DNA from 2 places in the Paenibacillus sp. LS-5 genome. Region 2 is predicted to be linked to the other one. Evidence: predicted binding sites of a transcription regulator. Region 2 holds the regulator's gene; the other holds the start of a gene.
What was found. The regulator CtsR, encoded in region 2, represses protease genes until heat stress. The targets are predictions, from matches to a motif close to ATGGTCAATAAAGGTCAAACA.

Region 1: a site for CtsR is predicted at 10,576-10,596, ahead of clpP (ATP-dependent Clp endopeptidase proteolytic subunit ClpP). Genes of this name have one in related genera too.

Annotation. Positions count from the first base shown of each region.
Region 1 covers NZ_JBWAVA010000027.1:288-16,659, forward strand. Annotated here, with positions in the region: partial or broken gene rnr (ribonuclease R) at 1-2,171, opposite strand, end outside; gene secG (preprotein translocase subunit SecG) at 2,516-2,749, opposite strand; gene eno (phosphopyruvate hydratase) at 2,927-4,213, opposite strand; gene gpmI (2,3-bisphosphoglycerate-independent phosphoglycerate mutase) at 4,274-5,818, opposite strand; gene tpiA (triose-phosphate isomerase) at 5,821-6,576, opposite strand; gene AC0MA3_RS25060 (phosphoglycerate kinase) at 6,610-7,791, opposite strand; gene gap (type I glyceraldehyde-3-phosphate dehydrogenase) at 7,904-8,914, opposite strand; gene AC0MA3_RS25070 (sugar-binding transcriptional regulator) at 9,031-10,083, opposite strand; tRNA gene AC0MA3_RS25075 (tRNA-Arg) at 10,415-10,489, shown strand; gene clpP (ATP-dependent Clp endopeptidase proteolytic subunit ClpP) at 10,682-11,278, shown strand; gene AC0MA3_RS25085 (GDSL-type esterase/lipase family protein) at 11,357-11,995, opposite strand; gene AC0MA3_RS25090 (PdaC/SigV domain-containing protein) at 12,126-13,226, opposite strand; gene AC0MA3_RS25095 (SIMPL domain-containing protein) at 13,460-14,218, opposite strand; gene AC0MA3_RS25100 (HPr family phosphocarrier protein) at 14,444-14,713, opposite strand; gene whiA (DNA-binding protein WhiA) at 14,811-15,740, opposite strand; gene AC0MA3_RS25110 (gluconeogenesis factor YvcK family protein) at 15,776-16,372, opposite strand, start outside.
Region 2 covers NZ_JBWAVA010000024.1:49,015-65,386, reverse strand. Annotated here, with positions in the region: gene AC0MA3_RS24515 (GNAT family N-acetyltransferase) at 244-1,416, shown strand; gene AC0MA3_RS24510 (CtsR family transcriptional regulator) at 1,820-2,281, shown strand; gene AC0MA3_RS24505 (UvrB/UvrC motif-containing protein) at 2,310-2,834, shown strand; gene AC0MA3_RS24500 (protein arginine kinase) at 2,863-3,927, shown strand; gene clpC (ATP-dependent protease ATP-binding subunit ClpC) at 3,964-6,432, shown strand; gene radA (DNA repair protein RadA) at 6,614-7,981, shown strand; gene disA (DNA integrity scanning diadenylate cyclase DisA) at 7,992-9,062, shown strand; gene pssA (CDP-diacylglycerol--serine O-phosphatidyltransferase) at 9,129-9,866, shown strand; gene AC0MA3_RS24475 (nucleoside triphosphate pyrophosphohydrolase family protein) at 9,983-10,378, opposite strand; gene AC0MA3_RS24470 (PIN/TRAM domain-containing protein) at 10,593-11,681, shown strand; gene ispD (2-C-methyl-D-erythritol 4-phosphate cytidylyltransferase) at 11,778-12,476, shown strand; gene ispF (2-C-methyl-D-erythritol 2,4-cyclodiphosphate synthase) at 12,473-12,961, shown strand; gene gltX (glutamate--tRNA ligase) at 13,012-14,475, shown strand; gene cysE (serine O-acetyltransferase) at 14,956-15,648, shown strand; gene cysS (cysteine--tRNA ligase) at 15,703-16,372, shown strand, end outside.

The DNA.
Region 1 (16,372 bases), on a different contig from region 2:
CCACCATAGCTGCGGTGCTCACCTGCCGCGCGTGGCTTCATGTCGACCAGCTCGAAATCGATCGTATGGTCATCCATATTAACCTTGGCGACACGGATCTTCACCTCGTCACCGATGCGGAACACCTTGGAGGTCCGCTCGCCGATGAGCGCCATATGGGCTTCGTCGAAGTGGTAGTAATCATCGCTGAGCGCGCTAAGGCGGATCAGGCCTTCGACGGTATTCTCCAGCTCGATGAACATACCGAAGCTGGTAACACTGCTGATCATGGCATCGAACTCCTCGCCGACCTTGTCCTGCATGTACTCCGCTTTCTTCAGCTGTTCTGTATCACGCTCAGCTTCAACGGCTACACGCTCGCGTTCTGAGGACTGCTGGGCAATATCCGGCATCCGACTGGCTAGGTATTCATGACGTTTCTCTGTAAGCGCCCCGCCATTCTCGATGACCTCACGCATGACACGGTGAATGACAAGGTCCGGATAACGACGGATCGGCGACGTGAAGTGGGAGTAGAATTCTGCTGCCAGCCCAAAGTGGCCGGTGCTCTCCGCATCATATTTCGCCTGCTTCATAGAGCGCAGCATCATGGTACTGATGACGGTCTGCTCCTTCGTCCCTTGAATCTGCTCCAGCAGATCCTGCAGGGCGCGGGGGTGTACCGAATTGCCCCGGCCTTTGACATGATAGCCAAAGTTCGCTGCGAAGGCCATGAAGTTCTGAAGCTTCTCCGGGTCCGGGTCTTCGTGAATCCGGTAGAGGAACGGCACCTTCAGCCAGTGGAAATGCTCAGCCACAGTCTCGTTGGCCGCCAGCATGAATTCCTCGATAATCTGTTCGGCCACGGAACGCTCGCGTTTTACGATATCTATGGCCTTGCCGCTCTCATCGACAATAATCTTGCTCTCTTCAAAATCGAAATCAACTGCACCGCGGCGCATCCGGGCATCGCGCAGCTTCATCGCCAGCTCTTTCATCAGTCGGAAGTCGTCAATCAGCGGAGCATAGCGCTCCAGCAGCTCGGGGTCTTCGTCCTCGACGATTTTGCGGACATCAGAATACGTCATTCTTTCTTTGGTGCGGATTACGCTTGTAAAGACATCATGCTTCACGACCTTCATATGCTCGTCGAATTCCATCTCACAGGACATCGTCAGCCGATCCACCTTGGGATTCAAACTGCAGATCCCGTTCGACAGACGATGAGGCAGCATTGGAATTACCCGGTCGACCAGATACACGCTGCAGCCGCGGTCATACGCTTCTTTATCCAGCTCAGAGCCTTCGCGTACGTAATAACCAACGTCAGCGATATGCACGCCCAGCTTGTAATGTCCATTCTCCAGACGAGATACGTTTACTGCATCATCCAAATCTTTGGCGTCCGCACCATCGATGGTAACGATGTTCAGCCCGCGCAGATCCCGGCGTCCCTGCTGAACGATCTCATCCTCCGTAATCGAATCCGGGGCCTGCTCCGCTTCATGCATCACTTCACCCGGGAAAGCCTCCGGCAGCTGGTGCTTGCGGATCACTGACAGAATATCCACTCCCGGGTCATCCTTATGCCCGAGAATCTCAATAATTTCTCCCTCAGCCGCTGCTCGGCCTTCCGGGTAATTCACAATGCGGACTACGACCTTTTCACCGTCAACCGCCCCTTTGAAGGACTGCTTCGGAATAAAAATATCCCGGTTAATCCGCTTGTCATCCGGCAGCACAAAGCCATAGGTTTCCAGACTCTGGAACACACCTACGGTCTGCAGCACCCCTCTTTTGACGATCCGTACGACTTCACCTTCCATCCGCCCGCCAGACGGACTACGCGATGTAATGCGAACCAGCACGATATCACCGTTCATCGCACCCTTCAGATCATTGGCATTGATATAGATATCGGGATGATCGCGGTCATCCGGGATGAGAAAAGCAAACCCCTTCGCGTGTGCCTGCACACGTCCTCGCACCATATCCATACGCTCCGGTACCCCATAGCGGGCATTGCGGGTCAGGATCATTCTTCCGTCTTGCTCCAATGAGAGCAGTAAATCTTCGAATGCTTTGAACGCCTCGCTCTCCTCAATAGCGAAATGACTCACCAGTTCATCATAAGTGAGCGGTTTATAAGCGGTCTCCCGCATGAAATCCAATAATTGTTCCTGTGTTATCAAATTAGTCACCTCGGCCCTCCGCAGCATTCGTGTGCTGCTGGCATATGTATGTCTTGTCCTGTATTGCCTGTGCGTATCCCAGTAAATTTTACCTTTATATACTCATACCCTAGTATACACGAAATCAATCCCCGGCATCCCTTTTATGATCAACCGATGGTTCAAGCAATAGAAAATTCCATCATCGAAAAACCGTATCTTTCAAAACAACCCCGCAAAGTAAAACCTGGGCATTGAAGCTTACTCAGGTACTTTGCGGGGCCCCTTTAGACAAATATAATCTAAGCTCCATACAAAAAAGCCTCCGCTCCATAAGAACAGAGCGAAAGCTTGTTGTTAGCAATCTAGTCAACCAGAACAGCCACAAGGATCGACATAATGAAGAATCCTGCTGCCAGTCCAACCGTTACGCGTTGCAGTACTAGCTCCATACCACGCGCTTTGGTCTTACCAAAGAGATGCTCAGCACCGCCGGAGATGGCACCGGAAAGACCTGCGCTTTTCCCCTTTTGCAGAAGAACGACCGCAATCAGACCGACGGAAAAAATCAGGAGCACTACTTTCAAAAAGATATCCATTCACTTCCACCTCCTACGTCCAAGCATCACTATCTATGCTAATTTAAATTTCACGAATTCATAAACAGCATTTTTATTTTATCATAGGAGAGATTCGAATACAACTGATTGAGAGTAGATAGGCAAAAAAAGCCTGCCGGGTTCGGCAGGCTCTGTATTTATTTTTCTCAAAAGAAATTATCTTTTGAGATTGTAGAAGGATTTCAGGCCGTTGTATTGAGCCAATTCGCCCAGTTCGTCTTCAATGCGAAGCAATTGGTTGTATTTAGCAACACGGTCTGTACGGGAAGGAGCACCTGTTTTGATCTGACCTGCGTTAGTTGCAACTGCGATGTCAGCGATTGTGCTATCTTCGGATTCACCGGAACGGTGAGAGATAACTGCTGTGTAACCAGCACGTTTAGCCATTTCGATAGCATCGAAGGTTTCAGTCAATGTACCAATTTGGTTAACCTTAACCAGGATGGAGTTACCGATACCTTTTTCGATACCTGTAGCAAGACGCTCAGTGTTAGTAACGAACAAGTCGTCACCAACCAATTGGACTTTATCGCCCAATTTTTCAGTAAGCAATTTCCAACCTTCCCAGTCGTCTTCGGACATACCGTCTTCGATGGTGATGATAGGATACTTCTCAACCCATGAAGCAAGAAGGTCAACATACTCAGCGGAAGTGTAAGATTTACCTTCGCCAGCAAGTGTGTATTTACCGTCTTTGTAGAACTCGGTGGAAGCAACGTCCATACCCAGGAATACGTCAACACCTGGTTTGTAGCCGGCTTTTTCGATAGCTTCGATGATTGTAGTGATTGCTTCTTCGTTCGAACCAAGGTTCGGTGCGAAACCACCTTCGTCACCTACAGCAGTGTTCAGGCCTTTGGACTGTAGTACGGATTTCAGGTTGTGGAAGATTTCTGCACCTGTACGAAGAGCTTCTTTGAAGCTTGGAGCACCTACAGGAAGAACCATGAACTCTTGTACGTCGATGTTGTTGTCAGCATGTTCACCACCGTTGATGATGTTCATCATTGGTACTGGAAGAGTTTTAGCGTTGAATCCGCCCAGGTATACGTACAAAGGAATATCCAAAGCTGTTGCAGCTGCGCGAGCTACGGCCATAGATACTGCCAGGATTGCGTTAGCGCCTAGCTTGCCTTTGTTAGGAGTTCCGTCCAAAGTGATCATCAGTTTGTCGATGCCCACTTGGTCAAGAGCGTCCATACCGATTACTTCTGGAGCGATAATTTCATTTACGTTCTCAACAGCTTTCAGAACACCTTTACCCATGTAACGGGATTTGTCGCCATCACGAAGCTCTACAGCTTCATGAGCGCCAGTGGAAGCGCCGGAAGGAACGATAGCGCGGCCTTTAGCGCCGGATTCCAGATAAACATCAACCTCTACAGTCGGGTTACCGCGGGAGTCAAGGACTTCGCGTGCATATACGTCAGAAATAATAGTCATATAAGTTAATCTCCTTTTAAATATGGTTTTGGTATTCGTTAATTACTTAGGGGGTATTACTTATTTGCGGCTGGCAATCATGGACTGTCCGGTCATTTCCGCAGGCTGCGGAAGTCCCATCAGGTCCAGAATAGTCGGTGCCACATCTGCGAGAATACCGGATTCGCGCAGTACAACATTTTCGGTGGTTACAATGAAAGGAACCGGGTTGGTGGTATGTGCCGTGAACGGACGACCATTCTCGTCAAACACCATATCCGCATTACCGTGGTCGGCAATGATGATTGCAACGCCACCTTTGGCTACGACTGCATCCACAACCTTACCCACACATTCATCCGTTACCTCTACTGCCTTGATGGTTGGCTCCAGCATGCCGGAGTGTCCTACCATGTCAGGATTGGCAAAGTTCAGGATAATGGCATCTTGTCTGTCTGCTTCGATCTCCGCTACGCAGGCCGCCGCCACTTCGTATGCGCTCATCTCAGGCTTAAGATCATAGGTTGCCACTTTTGGGGAGTTGATCAGAATACGGGTTTCGCCAGGAAGCTCTTCGTCGCGTCCACCGCTGAAGAAGAAGGTTACGTGCGGATACTTCTCAGTTTCCGCGATACGCAGCTGCTTCTTATTCTGCTGTACGAGCACTTCACCCAGCGTATTGTCCAGGTTCTTCGGCGAATACGCCACATAACCTTGAACCGTTTCGCTGAAAGTAGTCAAACATACAAAATGCAGGTTCTGCGGGAACAATGGACCCCGGTCGAAACCGCGGAAATCTGAATTCGTGAATACCTGGGACAGCTGAATGGCACGGTCCGGGCGGAAGTTGAGGAACACGACGGAATCGCCGCTCTCTACAGTCGCTGTCGGTTTGCCTTCGCTGTCTACAATTACACTAGGTTCAACAAATTCGTCATACACAGAATTCTGGTAAGATCCAGTGATTGCCTGCAGAGCATCAGTGTACTTAGGGCCTTCGCCATAGACCATAGCGCGGTATGCCTTCTCTACACGTTCCCAGCGTTTGTCACGGTCCATCGCGAAATACCGTCCGGATACCGTAGCAATCTTGCCTACGCCTACTTCCTCAATCTTCGCGATCAGATCCTGAATGAACTTTTGTCCACTGTCAGGAGGTACATCGCGGCCATCCATGAAAGCATGGATATACACTTCGTGCATATCTTCTTTTTTGGCCAGATCGAGCATAGCAAACAAATGTTTGATATGGCTATGCACCCCACCGTCGGATACAAGCGCATACAGGTGAAGCTTCTTGCCAGTTGACTTAGCGCTTCTTACAGCTGCAACCAGTGTTTCGTTCTCAAAAAATTCCCCGTCACGGATCGACTTGTCGATACGGGTCAGGTCCTGATATACAATCCGGCCGGCACCGATGTTAAGGTGACCCACTTCGGAGTTACCCATCTGTCCTTCCGGCAGTCCCACAGCTTCGCCGCAAGCGGTAAGCGTGGTGTTCGGATACTGTTTCAGGTAGCGGTCATAGTTCGGCTTGTTGGCTTGGGCAACAGCATTGCCTTCAGTCGTGTTGCGCAGACCGAAACCATCCATGATGATCAAAGCAACCGGTTTTGGTGCTGACATCCTTACTTCGCCCCCTCAACCAATGAAACGAACGAAGCAGGCTGCAGACTGGCACCGCCGACGAGCGCGCCGTCGATGTCACTTTGACTCATATACTCCGTAACATTCTCAGGCTTCACACTACCGCCGTATTGAATACGCACGGCTTCAGCAGTCGCTTCATCGTACAGGTCTTTTACAAGTGTACGGATGTAGGCGATAACTTCATTAGCATCCTGGGAAGTAGACGATTTGCCTGTGCCGATAGCCCAGATTGGCTCATAAGCAATAACTACACTTGCAGCCTGTTCCGCACTAAGGCCGGCAAAAGCGCCTTCGGTCTGAACTTTGCATACGTCTTTTGTCTGGTTAGCTTCGCGCTCTTCAAGCTTTTCGCCTACACAGACAATTGGAGTGATGCCGTGGCGGAATGCCGCATGCATCTTCTTGTTCACGATTTCGTCTGTTTCGCCAAAGTATGCACGGCGTTCAGAGTGACCGATGATTACATAATCTACGCCAAGGTCTTTCAGCATTACGCCGCTGATTTCGCCTGTGTAGGCTCCGTTGTCTTCAAAGTGCAGGTTCTGTGCGCCAATCTTGATGCTGGTACCCTTGGCCGCTGCAACCAGTGCCGGCAGATTCGTGAATGGTGCGCAGATTACAGTTTCTACGCCTTTCACTTCTGCCTGGCCTTTGACTTCAGCGAAAAAGCCTTCCGCTTCGGAAACTGTTTTGAACATCTTCCAGTTACCGGCGATAATAGGTGTTCTGCTCATAGTAATGGATTGCCTCCTTCTACCTTCTACGTCTTACTTGTCGTTCAGTGCTTCTACACCAGGAAGAGCCTTGCCTTCCATGAACTCGAGTGATGCGCCGCCGCCAGTGGAGATGTGGTCCATCTGATCAGCCAGGTGGAATTTCTCAGCAGCCGCTGCGGAATCACCACCACCGATAACAGTGTAGCCTTCGGTAGTTGCGCAAGCCTTAGCTACGGCAATTGTACCTTCAGCAAAGATGTCAATTTCGAATACGCCCATAGGTCCGTTCCAAACCACCAGCTTGGAGTTTTTGATAATATCGGCATAAATTTCACGGGTCTTCGGACCGATATCCAGACCTTCCCAGCCTGCAGGAATATCCGTTACATCTACAACCTTGGTGTTGGCATCTGCACCGAACTTGTCAGCGACTACAACGTCAACCGGAAGCACGAAGTTTTTACCCAGCTTTTTGGCTTTCTCGATGAATCCAAGTGCCGCATCGATTTTATCGTTGTCGACCAGGGAATTCCCAATTTCGTAACCTTGAGCTTTGGTGAACGTGTAAGAAAGGCCGCCGCCGATCAGAACATTGTCAGCCAGAGTCAGAAGGTTATCGATAACGTCGATTTTGTCTTTAACTTTAGAACCACCGATGATGGCGGTGAAAGGACGTTCAGGGTTCGACAGAGCTTTACCCAGTACGGACAGTTCTTTCTCCATCAAAAGACCGGATACGGCCGGCAGGAAGTGGGCGATACCTTCAGTGGAAGCATGCGCACGGTGAGCTGCACCGAATGCGTCGTTGACGAACAGATCAGCCAGTTCTGCGAACTGCTTAGCCAGTTCAGGATCGTTCTTTTCTTCGCCCGGATAGAAACGGACATTTTCAAGCACAAGCACATCACCATCGTTCAGTTCAGCGATCTTTGCTTTTACTGCATCGCCGATAGCTTCGTCAGCTTTTGCTACTGGTTTGCCAAGCAGCTCTGACAGACGTACAGCAGCCGTTGTCAAACGCATGGAATCAACAAATTGGCCTTTAGGACGGCCCATGTGGCTGGCCAGAATGACCTTTGCACCGTTCTCAATCAGGTATTTAATCGTTGGAAGGGTTTCGCGGATACGGGTATCATCAGTGATCTTGCCGTCTTCCACTGGCACGTTGAAATCTACACGTACGAATACGCGCTTGCCTTTTACTTCTACATCACGGACACTTTTTTTGTTCATGATTAAATTTCCTCCACACCCAAAATTGGTACAACCACGAATTCATTTAGAAAGAGCGGAAACAAGGAACTTCTGTTTCCGCTCTATAGATACTGCTTATGGGAAATCGGTATTATTTAGCCAGCTTAGCGAAGTGTTCCAAAGTGCGAACGAGCTGTGCAGTGTAGGACATTTCGTTGTCGTACCAAGCAACGGTTTTAACCAGTTGTTTGTCGCCGACAGTTAGAACCTTAGTCTGTGTAGCATCGAACAGGGAACCGAAAGTCATACCTTTGATATCGGAAGATACGATTTCATCTTCAGTGTAGCCATAAGTGTCTGGATCGGAAGCGGCTTTCATAGCTGCATTCAGTTCTTCAACAGTAACATTCTTTTCAAGAACAGTAACGAGCTCAGTCAGGGAACCAGTAGCAACAGGCACACGTTGTGCAGCGCCGTCCAGTTTGCCTTTCAGTGCTGGGATTACCAGACCGATTGCTTTTGCAGCACCGGTAGTGTTAGGGATGATGTTCTCAGCAGCAGCGCGGGCGCGTCTGAAGTCGCCTTTAGCGTGTGGAGCATCAAGTGTGTTCTGGTCGCCAGTGTAAGCGTGGATAGTAGTCATCAGGCCTTCAACGATTCCGAACTTGTCGTTCAGAACTTTTGCCATAGGAGCCAGGCAGTTAGTTGTGCAAGATGCACCGGAGATTACAGTTTCAGTACCATCAAGGATGTCATGGTTAACGTTGTAAACAACGGTCTTCATGTCGCCAGTAGCTGGAGCAGAGATTACTACTTTTTTAGCTCCGCCTTTCAGGTGCTTTTCAGCTGCTTCTTTAGTTGTGAAGAAACCTGTGCACTCCAGAACGATATCTACGCCCAGGTCGCCCCAAGGAAGTTCTTCAGGATTGCGGTTCGCAAGAACCTTAACTTCTTTGCCGTTTACTTTGAAGAAGCCGTCATGTACTTCAACGTCCCCTTGGAATTTACCTTGAGTTGTATCATATTTAAGCAAATGAGCAAGCATCTTAGCGTCAGTCAAGTCATTGATTGCTACCACTTCGATACCTTCTACATTTTGAATACGGCGGAATGCAAGGCGTCCAATACGTCCAAAACCGTTAATACCAACTTTTACACTCATTGAATAGTTCCTCCTAGATTTCGTTTTATTTATTCAAGACAGGCCGTGAGGCTCGTCAAGACAACAATGTTAAGTATAATGCATAAACCCTTTGCTTGCTTCCCATATTATGGAATTTATAGGACTGCCTGGACCTGATTGTCAATTTCTTTACCAATTTCGATAGCCGCCGCCTCATCGGTAACGAGTATATCCTCCTGCCCGAAACGAAGCATCGCATGGATGGCTTTGGACTTTCGTTTGCCTCCGGCGATACCGACAACGACTTCCGTGCGGATAATATCCTCTAGGCGGAGCCCCATAGTCAGCATAGTATGAACAACCTGACCTTCTTCATTGAAATAATAGCCGAACGATTCGGCAACCGCTCCTTCTCCCTGGATTTCTGAGACTGTAGCCTCATCCAGCTTACGGCGGCGGGTCATTTCAATGGCATCCCCAATACCATGCACAATAATTCGCGACCTGCGGATAATTTGTACAATCTCCCCAATGTTCGCATCGAGCCCCAGGGACTGGTAAGCATCTTCACTAAGTAAATCAGGCACATGCAGAAGGCGGTAATTAGCCCCCATCCGTTTGGCCATCTTTGAAGCAATCGTGTTGGCCTGAATCTCCATGCTCTCACCCAATCCCCCGCGCGCTGGTACAACCCAAGCGTTCTTATAGGAAGGAGATAACGGAGGTGTGAGCTGATCAGCCATTTCAGCAAGCGTTGAACCACCCGTAACGGCAATGGTATCATCCGACCGCAATACACCTAGCAATGCTTTGGCGCCCGCGCGTCCGAGCTCACGTTTCGTGAATGGCGAGGTTTCGCAATCACCAGGGACCACAATAACTTTGTTCAGACCATACGTTGTACGAATTTTCTCTTCCAGATCATCCAGGCCAAACAGGCTCTTGGCGATTGGCTCCAGCAGGTCAAGCAGTCTGCGCCCCGCATCGCTTACGCGCATGCCTACGCTCTCGATCTCAATGAGCCCTTGCGATTTCAGAAGATCCGTCTCGGCGCGCAGCACCCGCTCAGTCATATCGAGCGAAGCGGCAAGCGTTCTGCGCCCAATAATATCGGACAGCATGATCTGATGTAGAATCGTGTAACGTCTCTTAAGGGTTTCCATGAGATCAGGCAGAAGCTGCTTTTGGATTTCTAATAAATTACGCATGCTTTCACTCCTGCAACTTCGTCTTCCTCTTATTCCCTTGTTCATGGTCTTAAAATGTCCCGGGTTAACTTTTTAAGTCCCACCCATATTCTACCCAAATATTACGCGGAGTGCAAGTCTTCCGTGAGTATAATTCTCAACCTCTTTTCATCTTATACATCTGGTGGGTAATGGAAAGTGCTGAAAGTCCCGTGACCCTAAGATAAAAGCCCAGGCTGCTGAATATCCACGCACGCTTGCGGCTGACAATGGAGAAGAAAACAAAGATATTTTGCAGCAAAATGATTAGCCGTTGCATTTACAGCCTAAATGGATTATAATAATTTCTGTTGCGCCCGTGGTCCAATGGATATGACGTAGGCCTCCGAAGCCTGAGATCCAAGTTCGATTCTTGGCGGGCGCGCCATTAATTTCATCTTTGTACATAATTTAGCAGCTGTACCTATACTACTTAACCAAAGAGCCACTTGTTGGCTCTTTTTTTATTAACTAAGTTTGACTTTCTTTGACTTTTTGTTTGAATTTGTTTATCATGTGGTTAATACGGTAACAGTAAAAATGAACACATTCGAAGAACCAATTCAAGGAGGTTTTCCACGTGAGTTATATTCCTATGGTAGTAGAACAGAGCAACCGCGGTGAGCGCGCTTATGACATCTATTCCCGCCTGCTGAAGGACCGCATCATTTTCCTCGGAACGGAGGTTAATGACGTGGTAGCCAATTCCATCATCGCACAAATGCTCTTCCTGGCTGCCGAGGATCCGGATAAGGATATTCACCTGTATGTGAACAGCCCTGGCGGTTCCATCACAGCCGGAATGGCTATATTTGATACAATGCAATATATTAAGCCGGATGTCTCCACCATCTGTGTGGGCATGGCCGCTTCCATGGGGGCTTTCCTGCTGAATGCCGGTGCCAAAGGCAAACGATTTGCACTGCCGAACAGTGAAATTATGATCCACCAGCCGCTGGGTGGAGCGCAGGGTCAGGCTACAGACATCGAAATCCGTGCCCGCCGTATCCTTAAGCTTCGCGACAAACTGAACCGTATCTTGTCCGAACGTACTGGCCAACCGCTGGAGCGTATCGAAAAGGATACAGACCGCGACTACTTCATGAGTGCTGCTGATGCAGCTGAATATGGTATCGTCGATAAAGTTATCGAGAAGACGCTGCCTACCGGCGTATAATTCAGAAGAACATACAAAGAGGCTGCCTGGACCATTATGGTCTGAGCAGCCTCTTTTGCATTATATAGTAGCAGTTTGTTATCGCAGCCGGCCGTAACCTAAGGCATCCAGCTTCCCGGCAATTATACGGTAGCCTCTGCCGTTTGGATGCACATGGTCCAGTGACAGCAATCCATGCTCATTGCCGGCGAACTCATGATAGATGGAGGCAAACCCGCATACACTGCTGCTATAGCCCGCTACATAGCCGTTAAACTGCCTTACCCAGTCTGTAGCTTCCGTGAACTGAGGATAAGGATTATAAAGTCCAACCATCCGGATGATAAAGGGGCGGCGGCTGCCGTTCTTGAGCTGCCAGAGAGAACCCATAATCCCGCTGAAATTTCTTTTGCACTCACGAAGTGCCCGTTCCAGCGCTGGAGACAGGTCACCTGGACGAAAGGAGACGGCTTTGGCTGCCTTAATCAGGTCGTTCCCGCCTATGGACAATGTAATAATATCTGCATCCCGGATCGCTTGGCGCATTATGGGTGCACTGCCTAGACGCTGCCCCAATGCAGCCGTAGTTAGACCATTGATGCCAAGGTTGGCTACGCCAACTGGTGCACGGAGCCGGCTCTCTGCCATTTTGCGGTATACAGGTACAAAACCGTTGCCCGGAAGAGCTCCGAATCCGGTTGTCAGGGAATCGCCAATGGCTGTGTACAGATAACTCATTTCCTTCCCCCCTCTTCATAAGCTAGTTTCTCCTATAGCTTATGAATGCGAGAAGTGCCTGGTCACAGAAAGGTATCCCTACACGGCATTAGCGGAGCGGGTTAATCTACTCTTTTATAGTAGACTATACTTATTTCAGCCCAGCGAATGGGCTGCTTCCATCTGGAAGAAGCTCCTTGAAGGTGAACTCATACTCCGGGAACCCGGAAGCATAGGCTGTGTATTCGTAGAGCTGGAAGAAAACGGCCAATCTCCCGTCCTTCACATAAAAATTCTTCTCTGTATTCAGGCCCGTGAACCCTCCCAGGTAACCGCCCTCTGCCTTAATGAGCTTGGATAGCTTCGCATTAAGCTCCTTTTTATAGTTCGGGTTGGCTTTCAGCAAATCCCCGATCAGGAGGCGCTTGCCGTCCTTCAGTGAGAATGTGAACGCATTGTTGTAAGTCATCCCGTGAGCACCCCCAAGATAGCTATACTGGTTCGTGATCAGACTGAGTATGCCGTCCTGGTTGTAGGTGATCACATAACCCCCGTCGAATTCATACGGCCGGTCATCCGAGGATTTATTCGCAATCTCCTTCTCCGCGTCAGCTGCAAACTTGGTGAAGGTCTGCTTTATCGTGTCATTAATCGTTTGCTGGGCCTTGGCATTCGCCAGACCACTGATTTGCGGGTAATCCAGTTTGATTGGTGCATCTTCACGGTCCTTGTCGATACTCTCCGTCTTAACAGTGATGGCATTTTGCGGTTTGCTGATGACATTCAGTCGACCTGTAGACGCACTCCAATCACCTTTATACCCCAGAAAATCATTCAGCAGGTCTAATGGAACAAACAGACGATTGTTGATGTTCACGGCTTGATATTCATTAATATAAAAGTTATTCACTGAAATCGAAATCTCGTAATCGGTAACAGACAACTTAACCTTAGATGTTCCTTTGCCAATCGTATAGGCTTGTTCTGTCTTGTCGTAGGTTAACTGCATCCCCAGAGAATCCCGCAAAAACGTCACCGGGACCCAAACTTTCCCCTCACGGACAATGCCGGTCTGCGGCGTGATTTTGCCGTTCACCTTCAGCACTACTAGCGAGTGTTCTGGATTGGTCTGAACCGTAGCCGAAGCTGCCTGACTCGTCTCTGCCGGCAAAAGCCCTCCGCTTAGCAGAATCCCCGCCGCCATGATCCCTGCGCCCCACACATGGGCTTGTTTCTTCTTGATGTTCTTCATATGATTATCCCCTTCCGCTAGCCTCATTTCCACTCTTCCCATTATAGAGACATCAGGAGCAGCCATTGTTACAAAGCCCTTTACAATTTCTTAAGCTTCGATGGGCTTTTCAGGGCTCCTTATTACATTTCTTTAAACAAAATGAGAGATTTCCACAACCATTCCCCTCAAAAATAAAAAAGGCACTGTTCCCCACTGTAGCCAGCAGAAAAAGTGCCTCTTGAGCAAACAGACTATTTCAGCTCATACATTACGCTAAGCTGCGTTGAAACCTTTACTTCCCCCGGTTCAACGGAAGTGCCGCCAGCAGTATCTGCTGCTGCTTTGGACATCACCGCATTCTCCATGTAGACCACAGGATTGTTGCCGTCATCATTCTGCGTGACTGTAACGACCTGGCCCAGACTGCGTTTGGCCGCTTTGGCAATAGCACCAGCTTTTACATCGGCATTGGCCATGGCCTTCTCAATCACCTGCGCTTCGAATGCAGACGGATCTTCAATAGCAAATTGTGCATTACCAATGTTGTTCGCTCCTGCAGTAGAAACGGCATCCAGCAACTGTCCAACCTTGGCCAGATCACGATAGGTTACCTTCAGCGTATGCTGCGCAATGTAGCCTTTAATCTGCTGACCATCTTTTTCAGTATAGCTGTAGTTCGGTTGTACGCTGAATTGAGTGCTCTGAATGTCTTTATCTGCAATGCCCCAAGTGGTTTTCAGCAGTGCGGTAATCTTGGCGATTTTGGCTCCATTGGTTTTTTGAGCCTCTTCCGCCGTTGCCGCAGTAGTGTTGACCCCGATGGACAGATAGACAACATCCGGTTTGATGGAAAGTTCTCCTTTACCGATCACATTGACGACGTTTTTCTGCACTTCATCGGCGGCGTAAGCCTTCTCAGGACCCTGGAATGCTCCGCTCAAAGCCATCCCCCCCATCATCAAACTCCCTGCCAGCATTACTACTCCAAGCTTTTTGCTCCATGTATTCATGTCTGCTATCCCCTTTCGCTATTTGTAATTGTTGTTGGTACTCTCTAGACGATGCAGCTTGGCAAAAGTTGCATATTACCTCATTGGATAAGAAAGAAATTATACAAGACTGCCAGAACACCTATCTATACCCTTATCCTTTTCAATGCACATCTATACACAGACAATAAAAAAAGCCCCGGAGGGCTTTTAGTCATGCCATTAAAAAGTAAGGCCTTGCAACAATTACTGGTTCTCAAGCTCTTCTTTGCTAACAAGACTTGTCAAAGCGGTTACAGCTTGGTCCGCATCGGCGCCGTCCGCGCTGATATAAATCTCCGTGCCGGAACTGATCGCCAGGCTCATAATACCCATGATGCTTTTAGCGTTCACTTTTTTATCGTCTTTTTCCACGAAAATCTCCGACGAGAATTTGTTTGCTTCTTGCACGAACAATGCTGCCGGCCGAGCGTGAAGCCCCGTCTTCAACCGTACAACTACCGGGTGCTTTGTCATGAAACGCTTACCCCCTATTTGAGATCTGCCCAAAAATTTCACATTAATTTTATAATATTATATCATTATAACCGCAACCACACTAGAAAAAAAATAATCAGCCGCCCCGGACCTTATCAGCCAGCTCGTCAATTTTGCGCAAACGGTGATTTACTCCTGATTTACTGACTGTGCCCTTCAGCATTTCGCCAACTTCCTTAAGGTTAATGTCCGGGTGTGCCAGTCTGATCTCGGCTACTTCGCGCAGCTTATCCGGCAGACTATCCAGTCCCATCTCCCGCTGCAGAAGCTTGATATTCTCGATCTGCCGTACTGCGGCGCTTATGGTTTTGTTCAGGTTAGCCGTCTCGCAGTTGACGATCCGGTTCACGGAATTACGCATGTCACGCATAATCCGCACGTCCTCGAACTTGAACAATGCTTGATGTGCGCCGATCAGACTCAGAAACTCGATGATCTTCTCGCCTTCCTTGATGTACAAAATGAAGCCTTTTTTGCGTTCAATACAACGGGCATTAAGGTGAAACTCACCTGCCAGATCCACCAGTGCCTTGCAGTGCTCCTCATACATCGAAGCAATCTCCAGATGATAAGACGATCCTTCCGGATTGTTAACCGATCCGCCAGCCATAAATGCCCCGCGAAGGTACGCACGTTTGCAGCAGTTCTTGCCGACAATTTCTTCGTCAATTCCATCTGTGAAGATGAAGCCTTCGGACACGATCCGGAGATCCTTGAGAATTTCTTGAACACGGTTTGGAATCCGCACGATATAGACGTTATTCTTCTTCAAACGCATTTTTTTACGCACGAGCAGCTCGATATGGACTTGGTAATATTTCTTAAGTAAAGAATATACCCGCCTTGCAATCGCGGCGTTCTCCGTCGAAATGTCGAGGACTACCTTTTTGCTTGAAAGCTGCACGGAACCGTTCATCCGGATCAGCGCGGACATCTCCGCTTTCTCGCAGCAAGGCTGGCTCTCCACCATCGTCAGCTCTTTTTTGGTAAGGGCCGCAAAAGACAAGGGGCTCACCTCTTTCATGTTCCTACAAAATAGACTTATCTGGAAATCCAGTCTTTCACAAGCTGGTAAATATGATGACTAAGCTTATCTGTATCATGCCTCAGATAGGTCTTGAATAATACCAGCTTATCGGCAATCACTTTGTAGCCGTTACCATCCACCACATCAAGATCAAGCTGGACAGGCCGGGCACCCTTTTCTGCATACTTCAACTGTACCTGCTCGGGAATCTCGCCATCGTTCACGATCACATAATCGAACAAATGAAGTCCTATGTGGTCATAGACGGCCTGAAGGTGGTCACTAACTGTATAGTTGTCCGTTTCACCAGGCTGGGTCATCACGTTGCAGACAAAGATTTTGATCGCATCCGAAGCCACAACGGCCTCTGCCAGCTTAGGCACCAGCAAATTTGGCAAGATACTCGTGTATAGGCTGCCAGGTCCACATAGAATTGCATCGGCATTACGTATCGCCTCCAGTGCCTCCGGCAGCGGCTCTACATTAGCTGGTTCCAGGGAGATTCTTTTGATGACCCCTCTAGCTTCAGGGATTTTGGACTCACCTGTGATTATAGAGCCATCAGCCATCTCAGCGTGCAGCACTACCGCCTCACCCGCGGCAGGTAGCAC
Region 2 (16,372 bases):
AGTCAAGAGAAAACCGATTAATCCACGGTTTTTGTGGATAAAAAGTGGATTATGTGGACAAGTATATGAAAATAGTGGATAACTATTTTTTGTAACAATTAATTCAAACAAAATGATTTGTTTCAGTATTTTTCTGTGGATAACTTTTAGCGGAGGTATTTTTTGAGAGTGGGTTAGCACCAGAGTCTTTTGCTTGTTATACTCATATAAAGCGTATTATTAACAATGGTGAGGTGAGCGGAAATGGAAATCAGGCAATTGAAACCCGAGGAATTTGAAGCAAGTCTAAGCTTGTCCGAATATGCTTTTAAATATAAGGTTACGGGTGAAGACCGGGCTGATGCGAAGCTGCAATTCAAGCCGGAAAGAGTATGGGGTGTCTTCGAAGATGAAGTGCTTGGAGCACAGCTGACATTACTTCCGCTTCAGGTCTATATACAAGGCAGAGCTGTTCCCATGGGTGGAATCGCCGGAGTTTCTACATGGCCGGAGAACCGCAGACAGGGACTTGTAGCTAAGCTTCTATCTCATACTCTGCAAACGATGAACGAAGCGGGTCAGACATTATCCTTTTTGCATCCGTTTTTAATTCCTTTTTACCGTAAGTTTGGCTGGGAGGTCTATTGCGAATATAAAAAATATTCCATACCTGTGAACAAATTTCCAAAGAAAACTGAAATTCAGGGGACTGTAAAGCGTGACTCAGCGGGGCTTGAAACATTGGAGAGACTGTATAGCAGCTTTGCCGCTGAGTATAATGGAACTCTGCAGCGTGATGCGGACTGGTGGAAGCGGAGTGTATTGGATGACCAGACACATCACTGTGTTTTTTACTCCAAGCTTGGTGATCCGGAAGGATATGCACTGTACAAAGTAACAAATAATGAGCTGGTCATTGATGAATTTATATTCTTGAACGAAGCAGCGCGTCAGGGCTTGTGGACATTTTTTGCCAACCATGATTCGATGATAACGGGAGCTTCGCTCAAGCTGGTGCCTGCCGACGATATTCTTCCGTATTTACTTCCGGATCCGCGCATTCCACAGGAGAATTATCCATATTTCATGGCACGGATTGTGAACGCACAGGCGTTTGTAGAGAACTTCACCTTTCAGGCCTTAAACCGCCTTGAGAGTAGAACCCTCTATATTGATGATGAACATGCTCCGTGGAATGATGGATTGTGGTTATGGAGTGTAACTGAGGAGGGAACAGCAACACTAAACCGTCTTGAAGGGGAAAAAGCCTCGGCCGATATGAGTTGTACTATTGGCACGCTGACTGTACTGCTTCTAGGGTACAAGCGGCCGGGAGAACTGGCCAGATATGGGCAATTAACAGCTGACTCAGCGGAATTGGCCTGGCTGGAAAGGATTATCCCGGAGGGGAAAACAGCATTATTTGATTTTTTCTAATCCTGTAATTAGAGCTCTCCTTGCTTCCTAACGAAGCTTGGAGGGCCTTTTTTAATAAAAAGGTTCAATGGTAACCTCTAGCAAAACGCTGGATTTATTCACAAAGGTCAGAATACAATCACCCTAAATCGTAAAAAATATAAGCAACCACTTGGAATTCAGTGAGAATGTGTTATAATATGAAAAAAGTCAAAGAAAGTCAAAGTCAACGAAGCTCGATTTCAATGTATTGAAGGAAGTGGAGACACTGGTGGCCGGCTCTTCATTAATGGCTTTTTTGGTGTATCTCCGGGATGTGGTTTCGATTCGGGCCTCTGCCCGTGGGTTAAGTTCTTTAGAGATCATTGCCGGACGGAATGCGCACTCAGTTGCACTATAAGCTTTGAATACTGGAGGATGGATGATGCGTAATATCTCTGATATTATCGAACAATATCTGAAGAATATTTTGCATGAAAGTCCCGAAGGTACGGTGGAAATTCAGCGCAATGACCTGGCGGACCAGTTCTCGTGTGTGCCGTCTCAGATCAATTATGTCATTAGTACACGCTTTACTTTGGAAAAGGGCTATGTAGTTGAGAGCAAACGTGGCGGTGGGGGGTACATCCGGATTCAGCGTTTTGAGTTGCCCCAGAATGTCGCACTTTACGCCCATCTCAATTCTACAATAGGAAAAGATATCGATCAAAATTCCGCCGAAGGGCTGATTTATCAGCTGGAGGAGGCCCGGTTTCTAACCAAGCGTGAAGCGTGCCTATTGCGCGCTGCTGTTTCCCGGGAATGCCTGACGGTTAATCTGCCGTACCGGGATGAGATTCGTGCCAAGCTAATGAAGGCTATGCTAATCTCTTTATTGGGCAAATAATGGTCAATCTTAAGGAGGGACACCGCTTATGCTTTGCCAGGAATGCGGGGTCAAACCGGCGACACTTCATTTCACAAAGATTGTGAATGGAGAGAAGACGGAGTTTCATATTTGTGAAAGCTGTGCACGTGAGAAGGGTGAGCTGATTCCTGGAACTTCGGGAGGATTCTCCATTCATAGTCTGCTCTCAGGTCTACTGGATCTGGAAGGAGCCGGCAAAGAGAAAAATGCAGCCGCTCAGACCGCACAAAGCCTGCAATGTGAGAATTGCGGAATGACATACTCCCAGTTCAGCAAGCTTGGACGTTTTGGCTGCAGCTCCTGCTATAAATATTTTGACAGTACGCTGGATCCGCTCTTCAGACGGGTTCATGGCAGCACCGCCCATGTGGGTAAGTTGCCCAAACGTGCCGGAGCAAAGATCATGTGCAAACGCCAGATTGACGAGCTGAAGCAGGAATTGCAGCAAAGTATTGCGCAGGAAGAGTTTGAAAATGCAGCTGAGCTGAGGGATCAGATCCGTAGGCTTGAAAAAGAAATGCCACAAGAGTAAAGTCTTTGATATATAGGGGGGATAAGCCATGTCAAGTCTCCGGTTTACCGAACAAGCCCTTAGTGACTGGATGCGTTGCGGTGGCAGCCATTCCGAGATTGTCATTAGCAGCCGGATGCGGATTGCCCGTAATCTGGAGCATTTACCCTTCCCTTTGCTGGCTTCGGCGGAGCAGTCGGAAGAGGTGCTGGAACAGCTCGCTCCTGTTTTTCAGGGAGAAGCAACTGCCGATTTCGGTAACTTTCAACTCCTGAAGCTGGATGAGCTTGATGAACTGGACAAAAAGGTGCTCGTGGAAAAGCATCTCATCAGCCCTAACCTCGCCAATGAGGCACGGGGTGGTGCAGTCATCCTGAATGAAGATGAATCGGTTAGCATTATGATCAATGAAGAGGACCATTTGCGCATTCAGTGCCTGTTCCCCGGTCTGCAGGTCAGAGAAGCTTGGCTAAGGGCGACAGCTATTGATGATATTTTTGAAAGCTCGGTCAATTATGCCTTTGATGATCGAAGAGGATATTTGACCAGTTGTCCTACGAATGTGGGTACAGGGCTTCGCGCATCGGTTATGGTCCACTTGCCTGCACTTGTTATGACCCATCAGATCAACCGGATTTTATCCGCTGTGAATCAGGTAGGGCTTACGGTAAGAGGGATTTATGGAGAAGGCAGCGAGGCAGTAGGAAATATCTTTCAGATCTCCAACCAGATCACGCTAGGCCAGACTGAAAGTGAAATTATCGAGAACCTTCACAGCGTAGTTACACAGATTATTGAGCATGAACGTAACGCGCGGGAACGTCTGCTGGTGGATTCCGCCTTGAGGATTACAGACAGAATCAAACGTTCTTACGGGATTTTGTCGTATGCAGCGGTGATGGAACTCAAAGAGTCTGCCCAACGGCTATCCGATCTGAGGCTCGGAGTAGATCTAGGGATACTGGAAGGACCATCGATTTCAGTCCTCAATGAGCTTAATGTGAAGACACAGCCGGGTTTTCTGCAAAAAATGTTCGGCGACGAGCTTTCGGCCACCGAACGCGATATGTACCGGGCGAAGCTGCTCCGGGAGACACTGGGATCACAACATTAATTATAGATATTTATTATCCGTGGAGGTGCAGGGGATATGATGTTTGGAAGATTTACGGAACGCGCACAAAAGGTGCTGGCGCTGGCGCAGGAAGAAGCCGTTCGTTTGGGACATAACAACATTGGGACAGAACATATTTTGCTCGGTCTGATTCGTGAGGGTGACGGCATTGCCGCTAAGGCTTTAATCGGATTGGGTCTGGGTCTTGAGAAAATTCAGGACGAAGTGGAAACACTGATCGGCCGGGGACAAGAACAGCCTACAAACATTGCTTATACTCCTCGTGCCAAAAAGGTTATCGAGCTGTCGATGGATGAAGCTCGTAAGCTGGGCCACACTTATGTAGGAACAGAGCATATTCTGCTTGGACTGATTCGTGAAGGCGAGGGTGTTGCTGCCCGTGTACTGAATAACCTTGGAATCAGCCTGAATAAGGCCCGTCAGCAGGTCCTGCAGCTTCTGGGCAGCAGTGAAGCTACTTCGAGTCACAGCGGTGCTCCAGCCAATGTCAGCACGCCTACGCTGGATGGTCTGGCCCGCGACCTGACTGCTTATGCCAAAGACGGCAATCTGGATCCGGTCATTGGCCGCAGTAAAGAAATAGAGCGCGTAATACAAGTGCTTAGCCGCCGCACCAAGAATAATCCGGTCCTGATCGGTGAACCAGGGGTAGGTAAAACAGCGATTGCTGAAGGCTTGGCACAAAAGATCATCAATAATGAAATTCCAGAAACGTTGCGCGACAAGCGCGTAATGACTTTGGACATGGGTTCAGTGGTTGCCGGTACGAAATACCGCGGTGAGTTCGAGGACCGCCTCAAAAAGATTATGGATGAGATTCGTCAAGCAGGTAACATCGTGCTCTTTATCGATGAGTTGCATACCCTGATCGGAGCTGGCGGTGCAGAAGGTGCGATAGATGCTTCCAACATCCTGAAGCCTGCTCTTGCCCGTGGGGAACTGCAATGCATTGGTGCAACTACCCTGGACGAATACCGCAAATATATTGAGAAGGACGCGGCTCTTGAGCGCCGGTTCCAGCCTATAACAGTGGATCAGCCGTCTCCGGAAGAAGCTGTCCAGATTCTATACGGTCTCCGTGACCGCTACGAGGCCCATCACCGGGTGAAGATCACAGATGAAGCAATCGTGGAAGCTGTGAAGCTGTCCGATCGTTATATTCCGGACCGTTTCCTGCCGGATAAGGCAATCGACCTTATTGATGAAGCAGGCTCCAAGGTACGACTTAACTCGTACACGATCCCGCCAAATTTGAAAGAGCTCGAAATGCGTCTGGATGATATCCGCAAGGAGAAGGATTCCGCAGTACAAAGCCAAGAGTTTGAAAAGGCGGCTGCACTGCGTGATACCGAACAAAAAATTCGCGAAGAACTGGATACCACCAAGAACCAGTGGAAAGAAAAACAGGGCCGTACTGATTCTCAGGTTACACCAGAGGATATCGCTCAGGTGGTAGCCAGCTGGACAGGAATCCCTGTAAGCAAGCTGAAGGAAGAGGAAACAGACCGTCTGCTTAACATGGAAGCTCTGCTCCATGAACGGGTCATTGGTCAGGATGAAGCCGTGAAGGCAGTAAGCCGGGCACTCCGCCGGGCACGTGCAGGCCTCAAGGACCCTAAACGTCCAATGGGCTCGTTCATCTTCCTCGGACCAACTGGTGTTGGTAAAACGGAGCTGGCTCGTGCACTTGCTGAAGCTATGTTCGGTGATGAGAATGCGGTCATCCGTATCGATATGTCAGAGTACATGGAGAAACATTCCACTTCCCGTTTGGTCGGAGCTCCTCCAGGGTACGTGGGCTATGAAGAAGGCGGGCAATTAACCGAAAAGGTTCGCCGCAAGCCATATTCTGTTGTACTCCTGGACGAAATTGAGAAGGCTCATCCGGAAGTATTCAACATTCTGCTGCAGGTGCTGGAAGATGGTCGTCTGACCGATTCCAAAGGCCGTGTGGTTGATTTCCGTAATACCCTGATCATTCTGACTTCTAACGTAGGGGCACAGGCGATCAAGAAGAATTCGACGCTTGGCTTCACCGCGGTACAAGATGCCGGGGCGGATTACAGCAACATGAAGGGTAAAGTCATGGAGGAGCTGAAGAAGAGCTTCCGCCCAGAGTTCCTGAACCGTATTGACGAAATTATCGTCTTCCACTCCCTGGACGAAAAGCATATTGCCGAAATTGTTACACTTATGTCCGAAGAATTACGCAAACGGCTGCGTGAGTATGATGTGGACTTTGTGCTCACAGATGGGGCTAAAGCCTTTTTGGCCAAAGAGGGATATGATCCAGCCTTTGGTGCGCGTCCGCTGCGCCGGGCGATCCAGAAGCACATCGAAGATCGTCTCTCCGAGGAGCTGCTGAAAGGCAACATTCAAAAAGGAGATTCCCTTAACATTGATGAAGTTAATGGTGAACTTGTAGTAACCAAAGTGGAAGCTCCGATTGCTGTTACACAAGAAGATGAGGTTGGAAAAGAATAACCTTAAGTATTGAAACAAAGCTTCCGATTCTCCGTATGGAGAAGTGGGGGCTTTGTTTTTGTGTAAAGCGGATCCAAAAGTAGATCTTAAGTGACCTTCCGTTCACTGTGCAGAAATGGTAAACTTTGAGTAAGCGAAAATTACCCGCAATTTTAGCAAGTTCGGATGAATAGGAGCGCACATGGCTAAACCAAAAACTAAATTTTTCTGCACCGAATGCGGCTACGAATCACCAAAGTGGTTCGGTAAATGTCCCGGCTGCCAGGCTTGGAACTCTATGGTGGAAGAGACGGAAACCGTAGTCAAAACACAAGGCATGAATGCACCGATTTTTCAGAGTAAAGAAAAGGCGCAATCGATCATAAATATAGAAAGTGACAAAGAGCCTCGTATCCTGACAGGCATAGGAGAACTTAACCGAGTGCTGGGTGGAGGAATTGTTCCCGGTTCGCTGGTACTGGTAGGTGGAGACCCGGGGATTGGTAAATCGACGCTCCTGCTGCAGACCTCACATGCGTTGACAACGCAGGGATTGCGGGTGCTTTATATTTCGGGAGAAGAATCTGTACGTCAGACGAAGCTTCGTGCGGATCGCCTCGGGGCGCTGTCAGCAGAGCTTTATGTGCTGTGTGAGACAAATATGGAGAGCATTGAAGAAGCTATTGAGCAGATTCAGCCCCAATTCCTTGTAATTGACTCCATTCAGACCGTATTTATGCCAGAGGTGACAAGTGCACCCGGCAGTGTGACCCAGGTACGGGAATGTACGACAAGATTCATGCGGATCGCCAAAATTCGCGGAATTGCCACGGTCCTTGTAGGACATGTAACGAAAGAAGGAGCAATCGCAGGTCCCCGCATGCTGGAGCATATGGTTGACTGCGTTCTCTATTTTGAAGGGGAGCGGCATCATACGTACCGTTTGTTGCGTGCAGTCAAGAACCGCTTTGGATCCACAAATGAGATCGGGATTTTTGAGATGGGGGAAATCGGGCTTACTGAAGTGGAGAATCCTTCTGAGCTTTTCTTGTCGGAGCGCCCGCTTGGAGTAGCTGGCTCAACAGTTGTAGCCAGTATGGAAGGAACCCGGCCTGTGCTTGTGGAGCTTCAGGCGCTTGTGGCGGCTACCCATTTCCCTTCACCACGGCGGATGTGCACAGGCATGGACCATCAACGGATGGCTCTGATCATTGCAGTGCTGGAGAAGCGGATGGGGATGTTTCTCCAGAACCAGGATGCTTACTTGAATGTGGCTGGCGGGGTAAAATTGGATGAGCCGGCTATTGATTTGGCAGTTGCCATTAGTATTGCCTCCAGCTTCCGTGATATTTCAACAAAGCCTTATGATGTATTTTTTGGTGAAGTTGGACTTACGGGAGAAGTGAGAGGGGTCTCACGTGCAGAAACACGTGTGAAGGAGGCAGCCAAGCTTGGGTTCCGGAGAGTCATTATGCCCGAGAAAAGCATGAAAGGCTGGAAGCATCCGCAAGATATCCAGATTATTGGCGTCAGCACCGTTGCAGATGCACTAGCGGTCGCGTTAGATTAGGGGGCACAGAATGACAAAGGAAATAGAGAATATGAATGATCTGCTCAGAATGGCTGCGCCTGGGACACCTTTCCGGGAAGGTCTGGAGAATGTGCTGCGGGCAAAGACAGGAGCGCTCATTGTTGTTGGATATAGCCCAGAAGTGATGGAAGTTGTCGATGGCGGCTTTTCCATCAATTGTGATTTTTCACCCAATTACTTGTATGAGCTGGCCAAAATGGACGGTGCGATTATTTTGAGCGAGGATTTGAAACGGATTCTGTATGCCAATACGCAGTTGATTCCAGACTCCTCCATCTCCTCTATCGAGACAGGTATCCGGCACCGCACAGCGGAACGTGTGGCCAAGCAAACCGGTAAGCTGGTGGTTTCCATTTCTCAGCGCCGCAATATTATCACGCTGTATCAAGGCTCTATCCGTTATGCCCTCAAAGAAATCGGGTCCATCCTGGCCAAGGCCAATCAGGCGATCCAAACCCTGGAGAAGTACAGAGCAGTGCTTACACAGAGTTTGACAAATCTGTCTGCTTCCGAGTATGAAGGGATCGTCACCATTGCAGAGGTGGTTGGAGTTATCCAGCGCGTGGAAATGGTGCTTCGGATCAAGATGGAAATCAAACGCTATATCAACGAGCTCGGCAATGAAGGACGCCTGATCAGCATGCAAATGGAAGAACTGGTTGGAAATACAGAGGAAGAAGCATGGCTTCTGTACAGAGACTATGCAAGGGAGGAACAGGAGGACAAAATCCGCGAAATTATTGCCGGACTCAAACGCACCAGCGACGATGATCTGATGGACGACAATCACATTGCCCGCCTGCTGGGGTATTCGTCTACGGCGATTGCTTCGGAGGAAGTAGTAACGCCGCGCGGCTACCGCTTGCTGAATAAAATTCCAAGACTGCCTAATGTGATCATACACAATTTGGTGGAAAGATTTGAAATGCTGCCTAACCTGATGACGGCAAGTATTGCAGAACTGGATGAAGTGGATGGTATCGGAGAAGTGCGTGCCCGCAATATTCAGGACGGACTCAAGCGGCTACAGAAGCAAGTTCTTATTGACAGGCAAATGTAAATAACATACAATCACGTAATATTGGAGACGTTGTTTGCTCAATAGTAAGATAATAGAGGTGAAGAAATGATACAAAAATCAATTCCAAGTTTGTTTACCATTGGTAACTTAATGCTTGGAATGTTTGGTATCATGATGGCGTTTGACGGTAAACTGAGCATGGCCGCTATCATGGTGATTATCGCTATGCTGTTAGACGGGCTGGATGGGCGTGTTGCACGGGCGCTGAAATGTGAGAGTGAATTCGGCAAGGAGCTGGACTCCTTATCCGATGTTGTTTCCTTTGGAGTGGCACCAGCGCTGATCATGTACATTACTAGCCTTCAGGATCTGAATTCTGCATTAGGCTGGACCGTAACGGCGATTTTCCCGGTATTCGGTGCGCTTCGTTTGGCCCGTTTTAATGTCCGCCCGGGTATCCCCGGATATTTTGTAGGATTGCCGATTCCGGCTGCGGGCGGGGTGCTGGCTACACTGGCGCTTTTTCATAAAGATGTATCGGCTCCATTTATGATTGTGGCTACACTGCTGTTGTCCTACCTCATGGTCAGTACGGTTAAATATCCGAATTTTAAAAAAGTGGGCCTGCCCAAAAAAGCAGTTGTAGGTGCCCCTGTTGTGATTGTTATAGCTGTTGCAGTTGCCGTTATTTTTCCTGAGCAAATTGCCAAGCTGATCTTTGTACTTCTTGCATCATATGCGTTGTATGGGTTTAAGCAAAATATCGACCGGTTGACGGCTCGTCGCCGCCACCGCCGCAGACGACGCACAGAAGACAAAATATATCACTCCAAAAATGGATGATTCGCTGCTGCATGTCTGATGCTCAAAATAAAAGAGGCTTTGCCATTCCCTGTGAACAGTGGATGGCGAAGCCTTTTTTTGCCGAACTGGCGAAGGGAACGAGCGCAACAAGCTATTCAGGAAAAGTTAAACAAACCAAGCGTAGCACATTTCTGTGACTCTTTTTCTACAACCTCGTCCATATTAATGTTAAGCAAATTGCAGAGTGCAGACATATAGAACAGCTCACGGCCCAGCTCGGAGGCAACCACCTCACGGCAGTTCTCGCACAGCTCGCCTTCAAGATGAGTTCCTGCGAGTTCTTTGGCTTGTTCAAGCCCTAAGCCAGGTTCGAATATCTGTTTCTTGGCGTGCAGCTGAATACAGCCGCATTCCGTAATGGCTTTGACGACGGCACGATTGACGGAAGCGCTGCTCTGCCCATTCTTGGACATTACATCCAGAAGACTACGGTGACGGAGCAGCAGTTCGGAGACTTGATCCTGGAAGGCCTGTAAACTTGGTGCGCTCATTTTCCATTCACCCCTGGGTTCGTAATTGAGTTCATTATATGTCAGTCCTTCCCCCGTTTTCAACCAGTAATAGAAGTTTCCGTTTGTCTTTACAGCAACGAATATATTCAGTGTCAGAAAAAATAAAGCTCCCCCGGATTACCGTCCTGAAAATTGGAACATACTGGAGAGGTATAGATCATTTTAGGATGAATAAAAGGAGGTGCCTGAGGTAATGTGGAAAAAAATGATTTTGATGCTTGCCGCCCTATGCGGAGCTTGGTCAGGTTATACGCTATACCATGCGGCAGAAAGAGGATTCCCGGAGGGAATGGGAAAACTGGGTGATAGCTTGCCTGTGCAAGGAAGCCTTTTGTTTGCGGTGCTGGGAGCCATTATTTTTTTGTTTGCGGGGACTTTGTGCGCGGAATGGGGAGGTTCAAAACTGCGGGAGGCGGTACTGTATTGTTCGCGCATCCCTATGAACGAATTGGCTTCAGGCGCTGCTGGGCTTACGGGAGGCCTTCTCTTGTCCCTGTTGCTATATCCAACCATGGATTGGCTTGGAAAGGCAGGAGAGCTGCTGCAGGTCGCTGCAACGCTTACGTTTGGATACCTGGGTCTACGGATTGGATTGGAAAAGAAAGAAGAGTTGGCTTCTCTATGGACAACCGGACGCTGGGGGCAGGCTCCGGAGCCGGAAGGACGCGGTTTGGAAGAGCATAAGATTCTGGATACAAGTGTCATTATTGACGGACGGATCGCAGATATCTGCAAAACGGGGTTCATTGAGGGTACCATTGTAATTCCAGAATTCGTTCTGGAGGAGCTGCAGCATATCGCCGATTCATCAGATCTGCTGAAACGCAACCGCGGCCGGCGCGGACTCGATATCCTCAACAAAATCCAAAAAGAGCTGGATGTAAAAGTGCTGATCTACGAAGGTGATTTCGAAGAAATCTCTGAAGTGGACAGCAAGCTGGTTAAACTGGCTAAGGTGCTGCGGGGTAAGGTGGTAACCAATGACTTTAATCTTAATAAGGTGTGTGAACTGCAGGGAGTGTCAGTTCTCAACATTAACGATTTGGCCAATGCGGTAAAGCCGGTGGTGCTGCCTGGTGAAGAAATCATTGTCCAGGTTATTAAAGATGGCAAAGAGCATGGACAAGGCGTTGCCTATCTCGATGACGGAACGATGATTGTGGTCGAGGGCGGACGTGAATACATCGGTACAACCATGGAAGTTCTGGTAACCAGCGTGCTGCAGACTTCGGCGGGACGCATGATCTTTGCCAAGCCGAAACTGATGGAGAAAGCGCAATAAACGGTTTTGGAACGCTGAAAGCTTGGCTAATGGGTTGGAAATGCCCGCTAAACACGTTATGATGGGAGTATACGTGAAAGACAGGAGTAGGGCAGAATGTCAAACAGTGTAGGTGTCGTGATCGTAGCAGCGGGCAAAGGAACAAGAATGGGGACTGCGGAGAGCAAGCAATATTTGCTGCTGCAGGGGAAACCGATTATCGTTCATACCCTGGAGATATTTCAGCAGCATCCGCTTATCTCTGAGATTGTACTGGTTACGGGCCAAGAGGATGTGGAACGCTGCCTGGAGTGGATAAAGGACTACAAGCTCGACAAAGTGTCATCTGTAGTAACCGGAGGATCCGAACGCCAGCATTCTGTTCACCTGGGACTGAGAAAACTGGGGACCACTTGGGTAATGGTTCATGATGGTGTCCGACCCTTTGTGCAGGAGCAAGAAATTACTGCCTGTTATGAGCATGCCAAGGAGAATGGTGCCTCAGTGCTTGCTGTACCGGTAAAAGATACGATCAAGCAGGTGGACAAGGATGGCAAAGTGTTGTCCACACCGGATCGGCGAAGTCTGTGGGCGATTCAGACCCCGCAGACTTTTCGTCTGTCCGAGCTGATTATGGCGTATGAGTCGGCAGAGCGTGATGGGTTTCTTGGCACCGATGACTCGAGTCTCGCGGAGCGCAGCGGTATTCCGGTTGCTGTCGTGGAGGGAAGCTACGCAAACATTAAGATCACCACACCGGAGGATCTGGATTTCGCTGAATTTACACAAAGAAACAGGGGAGAGGTACAAATATGATTGCTGTAGGACAAGGTTTTGACGTACACCAGCTGGTGGAAGGCAGGCCGTGCATTATTGGCGGGGTCACGATTCCTTATGAAAAGGGACTGCTTGGGCATTCCGACGCGGATGTATTGCTGCATGCAGTGAGCGACGCTATTCTGGGCGCCCTGGGACTTGGCGATATCGGCAGACATTTTCCCGATACGGACCCGGCCTTTAAGGATGCGGATAGTCTGAAGCTGTTGGAGCATGTATGGGCTCTCGCCCGTGAACGCGGCTATAAACTTGGTAACATTGATTCTACTATTATTGCCCAAAAGCCTAAGATGGCCCCTTATATCCCGCAAATGACCGAGGTAATCGCTAAGGCACTGGGAGCGGAGACATCGAAGGTGAATGTAAAAGCAACCACTACTGAACAGCTGGGCTTTACCGGACGCGGAGAAGGTATTGCGGCACAATCTATTGTCTGTCTGTTGCAAGATGTGATATCATCTTGAGATGGCTGTTAACAGCCTAATTTTAACCATTATGAAGCGGAGGGAATGACATGGCTAATCAAGTCCGGGTGCGTTACGCACCAAGCCCTACGGGACATTTACATATCGGAAATGCCAGAACGGCGTTATTCAATTATTTATTTGCCCGTAATCTGGGAGGCAAATTTATTATCCGTATCGAAGATACGGACGTAAAACGTAATATTGCTGAAGGGGAAGAAAGCCAGCTCAAATATTTGAAATGGCTGGGAATGGATTGGGATGAGAGTGTCGATGTCGGCGGTGAATACGGACCTTACCGCCAGACGGAACGTCTGGATCTTTACCGCATATACTGGCAGGACCTGCTTGACCGGGGACTAGCGTACCAATGCTACTGCACAGAAGAAGAGCTTGAAGCTGAACGTGAAGAGCAGACCGCTAGAGGCGAGACTCCGCGTTATTCCGGCAAACACCGGAACCTGACTGAAGATCAGCGCCAGGCTTATGAAGCAGAAGGACGTATAGCAAGTATCCGCTTCCGTGTGCCAGAGGATCGCACTTATACCTTTGATGATATCGTTAAGGGCAGTATTTCTTTTAATTCCAAGGAGATGGGCGACTTTGTCATTGTGAAGAAGGATGGAATACCAACCTATAACTTCGCTGTTGCAGTGGATGATCATCTGATGGAGATTACCCATGTGTTGCGCGGGGAAGACCATATCTCGAATACACCTCGCCAATTGATGATTTATGAAGCACTGGGCTGGGAAGCGCCGCTATTTGGACACATGACCCTGATTGTTGGGGATGACCACAAGAAGCTGAGCAAACGTAATGAATCCATTATTCAGTTCATTGAGCAGTACGATCAGCTGGGCTATCTGCCAGAGGCATTGTTCAACTTTATTGCATTGCTGGGCTGGTCGCCGGAGGGAGAAGAGGAGATTTTCAGCAAAGAAGAGCTGATCTCTATCTTCAATGCAAACCGGCTATCCAAGAGTCCTGCCGTATTCGATACCAACAAGCTGTCGCATTTGAATAACCACTATATCAAGCATGCAGATCCTAAGCGGATCGCGGCGTTAGCTATTCCCCATCTGCAAAAAGCAGGAAGATTGCCGGAAGCACTGAATGAAGAGCAGCAGGCATGGGCGGAAAGTCTGGTTGCTCTATACCAGGAGCAGATGACTTCTGCATCGAACATCGTAGAGCTGTCCGAGCTGTTTTTCCGCAGTCATGTAGAGCTCGAGACAGAAGCTGCCCAGATTCTGGCCGAAGACCAGGTGCCTGAAGTCTTGTCCGCTTTCCTGAGCAAGGTAGAAGCCACAGATGAATTTACCGCCAGCAACATGGCCGTCCTGATTAAAGAAGTCCAGAAAGAAACCGGACATAAGGGTAAGGCGCTGTTTATGCCAATCCGTGTTGCTTTAACCGGACAGACACATGGCCGTGATCTGAATGCGACAATAGTTCTTTTGGGCCGTAACCGGGTCATCGATCGTCTGAAGTCGCAGATCAAAGGGGCCTAAGAAGAAGTAACAGGAGGGGCATCCCCTTGTCAGTCTGTTGTCTTTTAGCTAAGATAGAAGCATACAATAATAGCTGGGATCAGGAAAAGTAAGCGCACAAAGACAATTGCCAGAGAGAATAACCGCCAAGGGACTGTTCCTTTGCAGGCTGGGAGTTATTCATTTGTCTGCCGCTGAACATGCGCCTGTGAGCTGCACGGTTGAGTGTTCCTTCATGGGACATTAGACAGTGCCGGGGACGTTGCCGTTACAGACGCCAAGAGGGACAGAAGCACTTACTGGCTGAGAATGGTGAATCCGGTGAATCATGCAACGTCCAAGCAGAGTGGGACCGCGGTTAAACGTCTCTGCAGCATTATGCTGCAGGGGCGTTTTTTGTTGAAATGCATGTATATAAAGAGAACGTGGGCTGTAGATAATACCTTCCTTATGCGTACCTGTTAACAGGAGGCGAGGAAGTCAAAGAAGAGGGGAACCGTGATGTTTAAGCATGTCAAGTCGGACATACGGGCAGTATTCGACAACGATCCCGCAGCCCGCAGCTGGTTTGAGGTTGTCTTCACCTACGCCGGGCTTCACGCTATTTGGGCACACCGGATAGCTCATTCTTTTTATAAACGGCGCTGGTTTACGCTTGCACGTATCGTTTCCCAAGTTAGCAGATTTATGACCGGTGTTGAAATTCATCCAGGGGCAACGATTGGCAACCGCTTATTCATTGACCATGGAATGGGCATTGTGATTGGAGAAACCTGCGAAATCGGGGATGATGTGATTATTTATCAAGGAGTCACACTCGGGGGAACGGGTAAAGAAAAAGGGAAACGTCATCCGACCGTAGGCAATAATGTTGTGATCGGCTCCGGTGCAAAAGTATTGGGATCGTTCCGGATCGGCGATAATTGCAATATCGGTTCCAATTCGGTTGTTCTCCGTGAAGTGCCAAGCAACAGTACAGTGGTGGGCAACCCTGGAAGGGTGGTCAAACGGAATGGTGAACGGGTATCTGACAGGCTTGACCACACCAAAATGCCGGATCCCCTGGTCGATTCCCTGCGTTTTTTACAGAAAGAGATCGAAGAAATCAGAGAAAAGCTGGGTACAGAGGACCATCAGAAGCAGGAGCAGAGACGCCTGGAGAGCCAGCAGTATATCGGTGATTACGAAATCTGAGCATACCGGTATTCAACAGAATCCGCGGTCAAATAGAAAGGATTGGGAGCAAACATGGCATTGCAAATCTATAACACAATGACGCGCAGTAAGGAACAATTTGTCCCACAGGAATCAGGCAAGGTTAAAATGTACGTGTGCGGTCCAACCGTCTACGGCTACATGCATATAGGCAATGCCAGACCGGTGATTGTTTTTGACATCGTCCGGAACTATCTGGAACAGATAGGGTATGAAGTCAATTATGTTACCAACTTTACGGATGTAGACGACAAACTGATCCGCAAGGCAGAAGAGATGAATACTACTGTAGCAGAGGTTGCGGAAACGTTTATCAAAGCCTACTGGGAGGATCTTGCAGGACTTAGTGTAAAACCAGCGACGATGAACCCCCGGGTTACGCAGAGCATGGAGCTGATTATCGAGTTCATTAAGGAGCTTGAAGAAAAAGGCTACGCCTACGAAAATGGAGGTGACGTCTATTACCGTACAGCCAAATTTACTGATTACGGCAAGCTTTCCCGCCAGAATCTGGAGGAGCTGCATTTCGGCATCCGGGTGGAAGTTGATTCACGTAAAGAAAAGCCCGAGGATTTTGTCCTCTGGAAAGCAGCGAAGCCTGGAGAAATTCATTGGCACAGTCCATGGGGAGACGGACGTCCTGGTTGGCATATCGAGTGTTCGGCCATGGCCCGTGAGTTTCTTGGCGATACTATTGATATTC